DNA from 3 places in the Pseudomonas sp. TE3786 genome. Region 1 is predicted to be linked to each of the others. Evidence: predicted binding sites of a transcription regulator. Region 1 holds the regulator's gene; each other region holds the start of a gene.
What was found. The regulator LexA, encoded in region 1, represses DNA repair genes until DNA is damaged. The targets are predictions, from matches to a motif close to CTGTNTNNNNANACAG.
Positions count from the first base shown of each region.

Region 2: imuA (translesion DNA synthesis-associated protein ImuA) is a predicted target of LexA. The motif match lies at 1,610-1,625, and genes of this name have one in related genera.
Region 3: recN (DNA repair protein RecN) is a predicted target of LexA. The motif match lies at 3,447-3,462, and genes of this name have one in related genera.

Region 1 is NZ_JBSRZF010000006.1:237,147-242,266, forward strand. Features, by position in the region: gene nagZ (beta-N-acetylhexosaminidase) at 7-1,014, opposite strand; gene ACVW0Y_RS09805 (L,D-transpeptidase family protein) at 1,024-1,548, opposite strand; gene ACVW0Y_RS09810 (TetR/AcrR family transcriptional regulator) at 1,603-2,319, opposite strand; gene lexA (transcriptional repressor LexA) at 2,550-3,161, shown strand; gene sulA (SOS-induced cell division inhibitor SulA) at 3,171-3,650, shown strand; gene ACVW0Y_RS09825 (hypothetical protein) at 3,781-4,014, opposite strand; gene ACVW0Y_RS09830 (DUF6586 family protein) at 4,113-4,631, opposite strand; gene topA (type I DNA topoisomerase) at 4,701-5,120, opposite strand, start outside.
Region 2 is NZ_JBSRZF010000006.1:53,339-58,458, reverse strand. Features, by position in the region: gene ACVW0Y_RS09050 (acyclic terpene utilization AtuA family protein) at 1-531, opposite strand, end outside; gene ACVW0Y_RS09045 (TetR/AcrR family transcriptional regulator) at 727-1,347, shown strand; gene imuA (translesion DNA synthesis-associated protein ImuA) at 1,684-2,298, shown strand; gene ACVW0Y_RS09035 (Y-family DNA polymerase) at 2,306-3,733, shown strand; gene ACVW0Y_RS09030 (error-prone DNA polymerase) at 3,730-5,120, shown strand, end outside.
Region 3 is NZ_JBSRZF010000009.1:76,448-81,567, forward strand. Features, by position in the region: gene dnaJ (molecular chaperone DnaJ) at 1-578, opposite strand, end outside; gene dnaK (molecular chaperone DnaK) at 702-2,618, opposite strand; gene grpE (nucleotide exchange factor GrpE) at 2,719-3,288, opposite strand; gene recN (DNA repair protein RecN) at 3,486-5,120, shown strand, end outside.

The DNA.
Region 1 (5,120 bases):
AGAGAGTTAGATCAGTTGTGCAGCCTGCAGATCGCCTACGGCTTGCAGCCAGCGCGGGCTCTGCTTGTAGTCGGTAGTGGCGAATCCCTGGCCGCGCATCCGCGCCAGGCCGGTTGGCGGGCTGACCTTGAGACGTTGCAGGGCACTCAGCGCCAGCTCAGCGGCGGCGCGGTCGTTGCACACCAGGCCCATGTCGCAGCCCGCGCTCAACGCCGCTTCGATGCGGTTGGCGGCATCGCCGACCACATGGGCGCCGGCCATCGACAGGTCGTCACTGAAAATCACCCCTTCAAATTGCAGCTCGCCACGCAGAATGTCCTGCAACCAGCGGCGCGAGAAGCCGGCAGGCTGGTCGTCCACCTGCGGGTAGATCACGTGCGCCGGCATCACCGCCGCCAGCTGTTTGCTCAGGCGGGCGAAGGGCTGCAGGTCGTTGGCGCGAATCTCCTCGAGGCTGCGCTCGTCCACCGGGATCGCCACATGGGAATCGGCTTCGGCCCAGCCATGGCCGGGGAAGTGCTTGCCGGTAGCCGCCATGCCGGCGGCGTTCATGCCGCGGATAAAGGCACCGGCCAGCAGCGCTGCACGGGCCGGATCGCCATCGAAGGAGCGACTGCCAACCACGGCGCTGCGCTGGTAATCCAGATCCAGCACCGGGGCGAAACTGAGGTCCAGCCCCACCGCCAATACCTCGGTCGCCATCAGCCAACCGCACTGCTCGGCCAGCCATTCGGCATTGGCGTTATCGGCCACCGCACGCATCGCCGGCAGGCGCACAAAGCCTTGGCGCAAGCGCTGCACGCGGCCACCTTCCTGGTCCACGGCCAACAGCAGGTCGGGGCGCACGGCGCGAATGGCGGCGGACAGCTCGCGCACCTGGCGCGGGTCGTCGATATTGCGCGCAAACAGAATCAGTCCGGCCACTTGCGGCTGACGCAGAATCTGCCGGTCTTCAGCGGTCAGCCAGGTGCCGCCGATATCCAGCATCAATGAGCCTTTGAGGCCAACAGTCATAACAAATCCTTAGCAGAGGTCTGCCGTGGCCCACTGCGGGCACGCGGCTTCGTCGATTTTTACCGGGCAGTGCACGGGCACGCGCTCGAAGAGTTCCAGCACGTCCGTGTTGCGCAGGCGAATGCAGCCGTGCGACAGCGGGATGCCCATCGGCTCGCTGTCGGGGGTACCGTGCAGGTAGATGTAACGGCGGAAAGTGTCGACCGCGCCAAGGCGGTTAATGCCTGGCTCGCAGCCGCTGAGCCAGAGAATGCGGGTGAGGATCCAGTCGCGACCGGGGAATTGCCCATGCAGCGCGGCGTTCCAGGTCTCCCCCGTCCAGCGCCGCCCACGCAACACCGCGCCTAGCGGCAGACCGTCGCCGATCTTGGCGCGCACTTGGTGCAAGCCACGAGGCGTCTTGTTCGAACCGTTTTGCTCACCCGCGCCATTCAACGCGGTGGACACCGGCAGACGCAGCAGCAAACGCCCTGCGGCAAAACCGTAGAGCTGCTGGTCGGCGATGGAGATATGCAGGGAATCGAGAATCGTCATGGGCGGCAAGCTTAGCCCATCAAGCCTGCCGCTTGCAGCAGGCGTTTTGGCGCTTTACACCTTGCTCAGGATAGGCACCGGGGTCGCGGTTTTGCTGCGCGGACGCAGTTGAGCGGTAGCCAGGGTTTCGTCGGTGACGCCGGTTTCCGAGCGCATACCGGCAGCCAGAAACGGCACCATCAGACGCATCACCTGTTCAATCGAGGTGTTGACGCCGAAATCGGTTTCCGCGATGGCACGCAGCGCCTTGATCCCGGACATGCTGAACGCCGCCGCGCCGAGCATAAAGTGCACACGCCAGAACAGCTCGATGGGTGGAATGCGCGGCGCGGCTTCATGGACCAGGCCCATATAACGGCGGAATACCTTGCCGTACATGTCTTCCAGATAACGGCGCAAGTGGCCCTGGCTCTGGCTGAACGCCAGCCCCAACAGGCGCATAAAGATAGAGAGGTCGTTGCCGCTGCGAGGTTTTACCGCCAGGGCCTGCTCCACCAGCATTTCCAGCAGCTCTTCGAGGCTGGCTTTGCTTTCCGGTTTGGCTTGGCGGCGGTCCAGCTCACGTTCGAGGCTGGTGCAGAACGGCCCGAGAAAGCGCGAGAATACCGCCTGAATCAGGGCCTTTTTCGAACCGAAGTGGTAGTTCACAGCCGCCAGGTTGACCCCAGCCTTGCTGGTGATCAAACGTAGGGAGGTCTCGGCAAAACCTTTCTCCGCAAAAAGTTGCTCCGCGGCATCGAGGATGCGTTCGACTGTTTCTGACTGAGCCATGGGAATCACCTGACAAACACTTGTTTGAAACATACGTTTCAGCCGTAGAGATTGTCAAGCCGCATCAACCGTAATTTGGCTGGTCAGTCACGAATGCCGGTAACTGCCCTTCCCCACTACAGTTCCTGCTCCCTGGTAGAGAAAGATTGCCTATCTATAAAAAGGAGCATTGCCAAGCGCCGATCACTGTATATAATCCCAGTCACTGTATAAAAAGACAGAGACCGGACATGCTAAAACTCACGCCACGCCAAGCCGAGATTCTCGCCTTCATCAAGCAATGCCTTGAAGACAACGGTTACCCGCCCACCCGTGCCGAAATCGCGCAGCAACTGGGCTTCAAATCGCCCAACGCGGCCGAAGAACACCTGAAGGCCCTGGCCCGTAAAGGGGCCATCGAGATGACTCCTGGTGCCTCGCGCGGCATTCGCATTCCGGGCTTCGAACCGAGCAGCGACGAAGAAACCGGCCTGCCCATCATCGGTCGGGTGGCTGCCGGTGCGCCGATTCTGGCCCAACAGCATGTCGAAGAATCTTGCCGCATCAACCCCGAGTTCTTCCACCCTCGCGCAGACTACTTGTTGCGCGTACGCGGCATGAGCATGAAAGACATCGGCATTCTCGATGGTGACCTGCTTGCCGTACATACCACCAAAGAAGCCCGTAATGGCCAGATCGTGGTTGCCCGCATTGACGACGAAGTCACTGTAAAGCGCTTCAAGCGTGAAGGCGACAAAGTTTGGCTGATCGCTGAAAACCCCGAATTCGCCCCCATCGAAATCGACCTGCATGAACAGGATCTGGTTATCGAAGGATTGAGTGTCGGCGTTATTCGCCGCTGAGGAGGCTGTATGCAGTTCCCACAAGCGCTGGACCGTTCCCAACTGCCATTGTTCGACGCCTTCCTGACGCAATCGTCGGCGCCGCTGTTGACCGATATCGTGGAAACCGGTTGGTTCGAAGAACCAGAGCCAGAAACATTCAGCGAGCTGTCGCTGCGTGGCGCTGCCGGGAACTGCCTGCACCTGCTGGCACCCATCCTGCGTGAACTCAGCCAGAATCAGGACGCCCGCTGGCTAACCCTGATCGCCCCGCCCGCCAGCCTCACCCAGGCCTGGCTACGCGATGCCGGTCTGAACCGTGAACGTATTCTGCTGCTGCAACCCCGTGCCGGGCAAAGCCCGCTGGAATTGGCTTGCGAAGCGCTGCGCCTGGGGCGTAGCCATACGGTGGTGAGCTGGTTGCATCCGTTGCACCGCCCTGCTCGCGATCAGCTGGCCAGCGCGGCCCGCGATGGCAAAGCGCAGAGTTTGAATATCAGTCTGGGTTAATCGTTGTAAAAAAAGCATCGCGGCTGAAGCCGCTCCTACGGATTGTGCGTTCCGTAGGAGCGGCTTCAGCCGCGATGCTTTTTAAGCGATGCGTTTGCCCAACCTGCGCACAGAGCACGGCAGCAAAGGATCAATGCAGAACCCGCGGCCCTTCTTCCTTCTCGAAATCACCTTCGGCCAATCGGCCGGCCATCTGTACGCCCACGTTGAGCATGGCTTTGGCTACTTCTACATGGTGGCCCTGGAGGAATGCCTTGGCATCTGCCGAGAAATCCAACACGACCAATGCCTCCTCATCCTCGGCACGACGCAGCGCGATACGCCCGTCAGGCAACTCGACAATTTCCAAAAAGGATGTAGGCATAAACTTAAATCTCCACGTAAGGCCGGCAGTGTATCAGTCCGTCGGCCCTCTTCCCTAGCCCAGCCATCCACTCACTTGACCCAACGGCCAGAAAACCTTCAGCACTCGCTCAGGGTTTCGCGGAAACGCAAGGCCAGCACCTTGAGCTGCTGACGCCAGCTTTCCAGCTCGGCGCGGGCCAGAAGCGGCTCTTCTTCGTCCAGGCTGTAGGCCTGGATCAGCGGCAAAGTGGGGTCGATCTTGGCTTTGGCTGGTGCCTTCGGCGGCTGGAACAGCGCCTGATAGGCACTGATCAGTTGCGCCAACCAGGTTTCCGATTGCTGCGCCAGCTCCACCAGCTCGGCCAGCTCCGGGCTGGGCGTAGCGCCCAGTACGGCAGGCGTCAGGATGGCTTCAACGCGCGGCACATTCACCTCTTCAAAGCGGTAGTAACCGGCCACTTCATGGCAAATACCCAACAACGCGCCATACAAGTGGAATAGGCAGGCTTCGCGCTCGGCGAGGATCAGCGCCGGGGCGTTAACCGCCTGGCCTTCTTCGGCGCGGCGCCAGGCTTCCAGCGACAGGCCAGCGAAAAACAGTTTTTGATTGGTACGGGTATAGAGTTCATGGGCCATTGCGGCACCCTCCACAGCAGACAGACTCACTATACGCGCGCCAGCCGGAGCTGACGCGCGTGCTAGGGCTTAACGCTTGTCTTCGACTTTCCAGGCATTGCCATCGTAGAAGGCGCGCCAACCGGTCGGTTTGCCTTCCACTTCGGTCTGCACGTACTGCTCTTTGGTCTTGCGACTGTAGCGCACTACGGCTGGACGGCCATCCGGGTCTTTCTTCGGCGCCGACATCAGGAAGTGGTACTTCGGATCGATCTCGTCTTTATGCGGGATCAGTTCGATGATCAACGGCGCGCGGGTTTCGCGGTTTTTCGGGAACTGGCTGGCGGCCAGGAACAGGCCGCTGGCACCGTCGCGCAGCACGTAGGTGTCGTTCACCTTCTCGCACTTGAGCTCCGGCATCTTCACCGCGTCCATTTTGGGTGGCGCAGGCTCGCCGCTACGCAGCAGTTTGCGGGTGTTCTTGCACTCAGGGTTGGTGCAGCCGAAGAA
Region 2 (5,120 bases), 180 kb from region 1:
GCTGACCACTGCGCTATCGACCACCCGGCCGGTGATGACGATATCCGCCCCCAGGGCCAGGGCTTCGACAATGCCTGGCGCGCCGAGGTAAGCGTTTACCGAAACGCACATCGGCGGCAGCGGCTGGCCGCTGAACATTTCCCGGGTGCCGGCTTTATTCAACTCGGGGAGTTTGCTTTGCAGGTTGTCGCCGTGCAGTACGGCGATTTTCAGGCTCACCCCGGCTTTCTCGCAGGCTGCGGCCAGGGCGCTGGCGCAGGCATGCGGATTGACCCCGCCGGCGTTGCTGATCACGCGGATTTTCTTGCTGGCAATGCTGGGCAGCAGCGGGGCGAGCACTTCAATAAAGTCGCCGGCATAGCCTTGCTCGGGATTTTTCATCCGCGCGCCGGCCATGATCGACATAGTGATTTCGGCCAGGTAGTCGAACACCAGGTAATCCAGCTCGCTGCCGTTTACCAATTGGGCGGCGGCCGTGGAGGTATCGCCCCAGAAGGCAGAGGCGCAGCCGATGCGTACGGGTTTTGTCATTGGAATTAAGTCCGTCAGCTTGTCGATGTGGCGACCATACCAAGCAAGCGCTTGGTTATGGAAGCCCTGAATTCACCTTTCTCGACTAAAGCATGGCCAAGCGCTTGCTTGGTTGACCCTTCACGCTTAAATTTCACCAATGCCGACAAGCACTTGCCACTTTTCAGGCCGGGCGTTGGCTTAGGGGGAATACGCGTGGATGAGCAACAAGCCCAGAAGGTGATGCACGACCTGGTGGTCGACGGCCAGGTCACTGACCCGGAAAGCGCGCGCGGCAAGCTGCTGCAAACGGCGGCGCACCTGTTCCGCAGCAAGGGCTATGACCGCACGACGGTGCGTGATCTGGCCAGCGCGGTGGGTATTCAGTCCGGCAGCATCTTTCACCACTTCAAAAGCAAGGACGAGATTCTTCGCTCGGTGATGGAGGAAACCATCCGCTACAACACCGCTTTGATGAAGGCCGCTCTGGCGGATGCCGGCAACGTGCGGGAGCGGGTGTTGGCGCTGATTCGCTGCGAGCTGCAATCGATCATGGGGGGCACCGGCGAGGCAATGGCGGTGTTGGTGTATGAGTGGCGATCCCTGTCTTCTGAGGGGCAAGCGTACATTCTCGATTTGCGCGATACGTATGAGCAGATTTGGCTGCAGGTGCTGGGGGAGGCCAAGACGGCGGGGTATTTCAAGGGGGATCCGTTTGTGCAGCGGCGCTTTCTTACTGGGGCTTTGTCGTGGAGTACCACGTGGTTTCGGGCTGATGGGCCGATGAGTCTCGATGAGTTGGCTGAGGAGGCGTTGAGCCTCGTTATCAAGGCTTAAGAGCTCACGGTGTATTTCTTCTTTACCGCGTGTGCTGGGGGGGCGCCTTACGCGCAGATCAACAACCAGATCACAAGCCGTGGTGCCTGCTCGATCTGTTTTTGTGGGAGGGGCTTTAGCCGCGAGCTTTTGATCTTGAGCGCTCGCGGCTAAAGCCCCACAAGCAACCCTATCCCCGTAGGAGCGGCTTCAGCCACGATGCTTTTGATCTTGCCCACCTCTTGTCGGCAGCCATTGACCACCCCTCACTCAATTAGGTTTACTGTATGCCCATACAGTAATTTCCTACTGAGCTGCACCATGCTTCCTACCCCTACATCCCTTGCCGACTCCGCCATGGCAGGCAATGTCGTCTCTCTGGATTCGCTGCTGGACCGTCGCCGTGTCTGGAAGGGGCGGGCCATGCCGCAACAGGCGGGGCATATCGCGACAGGGCATGCGACGTTGGATGCGTTGTTGCCTACGGGCGGTTGGCCGGAGGCGGCGTTGAGTGAGATTTTGCTGAGTGCTCCAGGGGTAGGGGAGTTGCAGTTGCTCTGGCCGACTGTGGCGCGGTTGACGCAGGCGGGGAAGCGGGTGGTGTTGGTGGCACCGCCGGGGATTCCGTATCCCAGCGCCTGGCTGGCGGCAGGGGTGGATTTGCGCTGGTTGAGCGTCATCCAGGCCAGTGGCCGAGATGCGTTGTGGGCGACGGAGCAGTGTTTGCGTTCGGGCAGTTGTGCGTCGGTGCTGAGTTGGCCGCAGGCGGCGGATGATCGGGCGTTGCGGCGTTTGCAGGTGGCGGCGGAGACGGGGCAGACGCTGGCGTTTGCTTATCGCTCGCTGGCCGAGGCGGTGAATCCGTCGCCGGCGGCGCTGCGGATTGCCATTGATGCCCAGCCGGCGCAGGTGCGGGTGCTGAAGTGCCGGGGCGGGTTGGCACCGGCGGCACCCATGCCTTTGGCGTTGTGAGGCGGGTATGCGTTGGGTGTGTATTGTCTTGCCGCAGTTGGCGTTGGATGCGGTGCTGCGGGCCAGTGCTTGCCCCGAGGCACCGCTGGCGCTGATCAGCGGTACGCCGCAACGGCGGGTGGTGCAGGCGGTGAATGATGCGGCCCGGGAGCTGGGCCTGCGCGCGGGGCAAAGCCTGACCACCGCCCTGGCCTTGAGCCGGGATTTCACCCAGGTGGAATACGACCACAGCGCCATTGCCCGCTGGCATCAGTTCCTTGCCGCTTGGGCCTATTCCTTCAGCTCCCAGGTCAGCCTGCGTTATCCGCGCGCGTTGTTGTTGGAAGTGGAGTCCAGCCTGGCGCTGTTTGGCCCGTGGCCGCGTTTTGAACAGCGCCTGCGTGCCGAACTCACGGCCTTGGGTTTTCGCCATCGCCTGGTGGCGGCCCCCAATCCGGTGGCGGCGCGTATGTTGGCCAATGCCTATGACGGCCTGGCCGTGCCCGAGGGCGAGGCGCTGCAGCAGGTGCTGGCCCGCATGCCGCTGAACCGCCTGGGGCTCGACAGCAAAACCGCCAGCGCCCTGACGCGCATGGGCCTGCGCACGTTGCAGCAGGTGCTGGCGCTGCCCCGGCATACCTTGGCCAAACGCTTCGACGCCGGTCTGTTGCTGCACCTCGATAGCTTGCTCGGCCAGCGCGCGGTGGCGCTGGACTGCTATAGGCCGCCGGAGCATTTCGAGCTGCGCATCGAGTTGAATTTCGACGTCGAGTCGCACCAGGCGCTGCTGTTTCCCCTGCGTCGATTGACCAGCGACCTGGCCGCCTTTCTCGCCGGGCGCGACAGCGGCGTGCTAGGTTTTGTCCTGTATCTGGAGCATGTCGATGGCGGCGGGCATACCCAGGTGGATGTCGGTCTGCTGAGTGCCGAGCGCGAGGCGAATCTGTTGTTTGAGCTGGCCCGTGGCCGTCTGGAGCGGGTGCAGGTGACCTCGCCGGTGCGCGCTGTACGGCTGCAGGCCAAGGACCTGCCGGCCTTCGTGCCCGAACACCGCGAGCTGTTCGACGAGCGTCCGCAGCAGTCGGTGCCCTGGCAGCAATTGCGTGAACGCCTGCGCGCACGCCTGGGCGACGATGCCGTGCAAGGCATCCAGGCGCATGCCGACCACCGCCCCGAGTGCGCCTGGCTGCCCAGTACCAGCAGCAAACCGCTGCTGCCCACTGCCGGCCCGCCACGCCCTGGCTGGCTGCTGGCCGAGGCGCAGGTGCTGCGCGAACGTTCGCCGCAGATTCTCGCCGGGCCGGAGCGCATCGAGTCCGGCTGGTGGGATGGCGCTGATATCCGCCGCGACTACTACCTGTTGCTGACCCGCAGCGGCCAGCGCGTGTGGGCCTATCGCAGCGTCAGCAGCGGCGATGAACCGGGGCCCTTTATGCTGCATGGCTGGTTCGCATGAGCGTCGCCTATGCCGAGCTGCACTGCCTGAGCAATTTCAGTTTTCAGCGCGGTGCTTCCAGCGCCAAGGAGCTGTTCGAGCGCGCCAAGCGCCACGGTTATCAGGCCCTGGCGATTACCGATGAATGCACCCTGGCCGGTATCGTGCGGGCCTGGCAGGCCGGCCAGGAGGCGGGCTTGCCGCTGATTGTCGGTAGCGAAATCAGCCTGGAGGACGGTCCCAGGCTGGTGCTCTTGGTGGAAAACCTCTGCGGCTACCAGCACCTGTGCCGGCTAATCACCCAGGGCCGACGGCGCAGTGAAAAGGGCCAGTACCGCTTGCTGCGCGAAGACTTCGCTACGCCGCTGGATGGCCTGTGCGTGCTGTGGCTGGCGGACCTGAGCGAGGCGGTGGACGAGCAGGGCACCTGGCTGCGTGAGCGCTTTGCCAATAGCCTGTGGCTGGCAGTGGAGCTGCACCACGGCGCCGATGATGACCGGCGTTTGCAGCAATTGCTGGCCTTGGCCGAGCGCCACGCCATCCCCGCCGTGGCCAGCGGTGATGTGCATATGCATGCCCGTGGCCGCCGCGCCCTGCAGGACACCATGACCGCCATCCGCCATCACTGCACGGTGGCCGAGGCGGGATTGCGGCTGTTTGCCAATGGCGAGCGGCACCTACGGCCGTTGGCGAGTTTGGCGGCGTTGTATCCGCCGGCATTGCTGGCAGAAACCCTGAGCATCGCCGCACGCTGCACCTTCAACCTGAAAGAGCAGGTGCGCTACCAATATCCCCATGAGCTGGTGCCCGCGGGCCATACGCCGACTTCCTGGCTGCAACACCTGGCCGAGGCAGGCATTCATACGCGCTGGCCCAATGGTGTAGAGGAAAAAGTCCACCAGCAGATCGCGCGGGAGCTGGCGACCATCGCCGAGCTCAAGTACGAAAGCTATTTTCTCACCGTGCACGATATTGTCCGCTTCGCCCGCAGGCAGAAAATCCTCTGCCAGGGCCGGGGATCGGCGGCCAACTCGGTGGTGTGTTTTGTGTTGGGCATTACCGAACTCGACCCGTCGCGGATGAATATGCTGTTCGAACGTTTTCTGTCCAAAGAGCGCAACGAGCCGCCGGATATCGACGTCGACTTCGAGCACGACCGCCGCGAAGAAGTGCTGCAGTACATCTTTACCCGCTATGGCCGCCACCGTGCCGCGCTGACCGCCGTGGCCACCACCTACCACGGTGCCGGCGCAGTGCGCGATGTGGCCCGCGCGTTGGGTTTGCCGCCGGACCAGATCAACGCCCTGGCCGATAGTTGCGGGCGCTGGAACAAAGACGGCCCGCCGCTGGATGACCTGCGCGAAGCCGGGTTTGACCCCAGCATTCCCGAGCTGCGCCGGGTGCTGAC
Region 3 (5,120 bases), on a different contig from region 1:
CCGTGGCAACGTGGGCAGGTTTGCTGCACCGAGAAGAAGCCCTGCTGCATGCGCACCTGACCGATACCGCCGCAGGTGGTACAGGTAACCGGGCTGGTGCCCTTTTTCGCGCCGGAGCCATCGCAGGTTTTGCAATTGACCAGGGTCGGCACGCGGATGGTTACGGTGGTGCCGCGCACCGCCTCTTCCAGATCCAGCTCCAGGGTGTAACGCAGGTCGCTACCGCGCTGCGCGCCACCACGGGAACCGCCACGAGCACCACCGAAGAAGTCGCTGAACACGTCGCCGAAAATATCGGAGAAGTTTGCGCCGCCGAAACCGGCACCGCCGGCACCACCGCCACCCATGCTCGGGTCGACGCCGGCATGACCGTACTGGTCAAACGCCGCGCGCTTGTTGGCGTCGGACAGCACTTCATAGGCCTCATTGGCCTCTTTGAAACGCTCTTCGGCCTCTTTGTCGCCAGGATTGCGGTCCGGGTGATGCTTCATCGCCAAGCGGCGATAAGCCTTCTTCAGCTCCGCTTCGCTGGCACCACGCTCAACCCCCAGCACTTCGTAAAAGTCACGCTTAGCCATAATTCTTCAACACTCTTAAATCGGCTTCCCCAGACACGCCAACGCGGGAGCAAGCTCCCGCGTGGCGGATAACACCCGGCCAGCTCAATGGCCGGCCGGGTTGGAGAGCAAGCAAATGGACGCTTACTTGTTTTCTTTAACCTCTTCGAACTCGGCATCGACCACATCGTCGGCACCGCCCTTCGGCTCTTCCTGGCCAGGCGCAGCTTCGCCAGCCTGAGGCTGCTCGGCATACATTTTCTGCGCCAGCGGAGCAGTGGCTTCGGACAGAGCCGCTACTTTAGCGTCGATGGTTTCCTTGCTGTCGCCTTTGACGGCCACTTCCAGTTCACCCAACGCTTTTTCGATGGCTGCTTTCTCGTCCGCGGTGGCCTTGTCGCCTGCCTCGGTGATCATCTTACGGGTCGCGTGCACCAGAGCATCACCCTGGTTACGTGCACCGGCCAGCTCTTCGAACTTGCGGTCTTCCTCGGCATTGGCCTCGGCATCACGCACCATTTGTTCGATTTCTTCCTCGGACAGACCCGAGTTGGCCTTGATCACGATGGACTGCTGCTTGCCAGTGGCCTTGTCTTTGGCCGACACGTGCAGAATACCGTTGGCGTCGATATCGAAGGTAACTTCGATTTGCGGCACGCCACGCGGTGCTGGCGGAATCTCGGCCAGGTCGAACTTGCCCAACGACTTGTTCTGTGCGGCTTGCTTACGCTCGCCCTGCAGCACGTGAATGGTCACGGCGCCCTGGTTGTCGTCGGCAGTCGAGAACACTTGCGACTTCTTGGTAGGAATCGTGGTGTTTTTCTCGATCAGCGCAGTCATCACCCCACCCATGGTTTCGATACCCAGGGTCAGCGGGCTGACGTCCAGCAGCAGTACGTCTTTAACGTCACCAGCCAGTACCGCACCCTGAATCGCAGCGCCCATGGCGACTGCTTCGTCCGGGTTCACGTCTTTGCGAGCTTCTTTACCGAAGAATTCGGTAACCAGCTTCTGCACCAGCGGCATACGGGTCTGACCGCCAACCAGGATCACGTCGTGAATCGCGCCAACGTCGATACCGGCGTCTTTCAACGCGATACGGCAAGGCTCGATGGTGCGCTGCACCAGGTCTTCCACCAGCGACTCCAGCTTGGCACGGGAGATCTTCACGTTCAGGTGCTTAGGACCGCTGGCATCTGCTGTGATGTACGGCAGGTTGACGTCGGTCTGCTGAGCGGACGACAGTTCGATCTTGGCTTTTTCAGCAGCTTCTTTCAGACGCTGCATGGCCAGCGGATCACCTTTGAGGTTAATGCCGCTTTCTTTCTTGAATTCGTCGACGAGGTAGTCGATCAAACGGATGTCGAAGTCTTCACCACCGAGGAAGGTGTCACCGTTGGTGGCCAACACTTCGAACTGGTGCTCGCCATCGACTTCGGCAATTTCAATTACCGAGATATCGAAGGTACCGCCACCCAGGTCATAAACGATCACGGTGTGATCGCCCTTGGCCTTGTCCATACCGTAGGCCAAAGCAGCAGCGGTCGGTTCGTTGATGATGCGTTTGACTTCCAGACCCGCGATGCGGCCGGCGTCTTTGGTGGCCTGCCGCTGGCTGTCGTTGAAGTAGGCCGGAACGGTGATCACCGCTTCGGTCACTGGCTCGCCGAGGTAGTCTTCGGCGGTCTTCTTCATCTTTTTCAGCACTTCGGCGGAAATTTGTGGCGGTGCCATTTTCTGGCCCTTCACTTCCACCCAGGCGTCGCCATTGTCGGCTTTGACGATTTTGTACGGCACCATTTCGATGTCTTTCTGTACGACGTTTTCTTCAAAACGGCGACCGATCAGACGCTTAACCGCGTACAGGGTGTTGTGCGGGTTGGTAACTGCCTGACGCTTGGCCGACTGACCCACGAGGATTTCGCCATCGTTGGTGTAAGCAATGATCGAAGGAGTGGTACGCGCGCCTTCGGCGTTTTCCAGCACCTTGACGCTACCGTTTTCGAGGATCGAGACGCAGGAGTTGGTGGTCCCCAGGTCGATACCGATGATTCTGCCCATGTTTGTTCTCCTGAAACTGAATTTGGTTGCCGCAGCAGTGGTGGTTAACTGCGGTAGCACTTAAACGCTTGACTAATAAATGGGGGCCTTACGGCGAATTTCAAGCCTGCTCATCAATAGAAGGTTGCGGCTCGGCCGGAGCCTTACTGACCACCACCATCGCGGGGCGCAGCAGACGACCATTGAGCAGGTAACCCTTCTGGAACACCTTGAGCACACTATTGGGCTCGACATTGGTGCTTTCCTGCATCGCCATGGCCTGGTGGTGCTCGGCGTTGAACGGCGCACCGTGCGGGTCGATGGCTTCCAGGTTGTAACGCTTGAGGGTGTCTTGGAACAGCTTGAGGGTCAGCTCGATGCCTTCACGCACAGCCTTGATGGCTTCGTCGTTAGGGTTGGACAACTCCAGGCCACGCTCGAGGCTATCGACTACGGGCAGCAGGTCGTTGGCGAATTTCTCCAGGGCGAACTTGTGCGCTTTCTCAATATCCTGCTCGGCGCGGCGGCGCACGTTCTGCATATCAGCCGCCACGCGCAAAGCCTGATCCTGAGCGGCCGCCAGCTGTTCTTCCAGCGTTTGCACGCGGGCAGCCAGATCTTCGCTCGCAGCGGTCTCTGCAGCGGTTTCGATATCTGGATTTTGGGAATTCTGGGTCTGTTCGTCGGCCATGCGGTCCTCCTATCTATATTCCTCGCGAGCTCGGGTTACAGCTTTTACGAGCCCTGACTATCCGGTTCGCGAGCCTTAACTCACGGTTCTGCCGCTTATATGGGGCCACAATCTGGCGATTCAAGAGCAAAGGAGGATTGTCAGGGATAAAACAAACACTGTATAAATAACCAGACTTTACGCCTGGAGCCTCCGCCATGCTGGTACATCTCTCCGTACATAACTACGCCATCGTCGAACATCTCGACCTCGAGCTGAATGGCGGAATGAGCGTGATCACCGGTGAGACCGGGGCCGGCAAGTCGATCATGCTCGACGCCTTGGGCCTGACCCTCGGCGATCGTGCCGACAGCGGTGTGGTGCGTCCGGGTGCCGACAAGGCGGATATCCTCGCCAGCTTCGATCTCAGCGATATTCCCGAAGCCAAAGCCTGGCTCGCCGAACGCGACCTGGACAACGACGGCCCGTGCATCCTGCGTCGAGTGATCACCGCCGAAGGCCGTTCCCGCGGCTATATAAATGGCTCGCCCTGCCCCCAGGGCGACCTGAAAGCCATCGGCGAACTGCTGATCGACATCCACAACCAGCACGAACATCAATCCCTGCTCAAGCCGGAAACCCACCGCCGCCTGCTGGATGAATACGCCGGCAGCCAGGAACTGGCGCGCCAGGTACAGCTGGCCGCGCAGCGCTGGAAGCAGACCAGAAGCGAGCTGGAGCGGCTGTCCAGCGCCAGCGACGAACAACGCGCCCGCCACCAGTTGCTCAGCTATCAGTTGGAAGAGCTGGACAACCTCGGCCTTGGCGACAACGAACTGGAACAGTTGGAACAGGAACATAAAACCCTGACCAACGCCGAGGGCCTGCTGAGCGCCTGCCGCCTGGTGATCGAGCAGTGCAGCGAAAACGATGGCGGCAACGTACTGTCGGCCCTCACCAGCAGCGTCGGTCGCCTGAGCAACTTCCGCAGCCAGCCCGGTGCCCTGGGCGAAGCCGTAAATCTGCTGGCCAGCGCACAGATCCAAGTGGAAGAGGCTGTGGGCGAGCTGAACCGCTTCCTCGACCACTTCGACGCCGACCCGGAACGCCTGCAACTGCTGGAGGAGCGCCTCGATTCCATCTATACCCTGGCGCGCAAACACCGCATTTTGCCCAGCGAGCTGGCGGCCATGCAGCAGCAGCTGTTCGACGAGCTGGAAAGCCTGAACGCCGACGACCAGGCCACCGAGCGCCTGGGCGAAGAACTGTCCGCCTACGCCCGCCACTACCAGGAAAAGGCTCAGGAGCTCAGCACCCTGCGCCACGGTGCCGCCGGCAATCTGGCCGCCGCGGTGGAAGTGGAAATGCAACGCCTGGGCATGCCCGGCGGGCGCTTCAGCATCGAACTGCACGGCACCAGCAGCAGCGACCCCCATCCGCAGGGGCTGGAGCAGGTGGAATTTCTGGTTAGTGCCAACCCCGGTCAACCGCTCAAAGCGCTCGCCAAAGTGGCCTCGGGGGGCGAACTGTCGCGCATCAGCCTGGCGATCCAGGTGATCACCGCACAAACCTCACGGGTGCCCACCCTGGTGTTCGACGAAGTCGACGTCGGCATTGGCGGTCCCACCGCCGAAGTGGTCGGCCAACTGCTGCGCCGATTGGGCGAACGCGGCCAGGTACTGACCGTCACCCACCTGCCGCAAGTGGCGGCGCAGGGCCACCAGCATCTGTTTGTGCATAAAGCCCGTGGCGATGGCGAAACCCACACCGCCGTGGCCACGCTGGACAGCGCCGGGCGCATAGAAGAGGTGGCGCGCATGTTGGGCGGCGTGGACCTGACCAAAGAGTCCCTG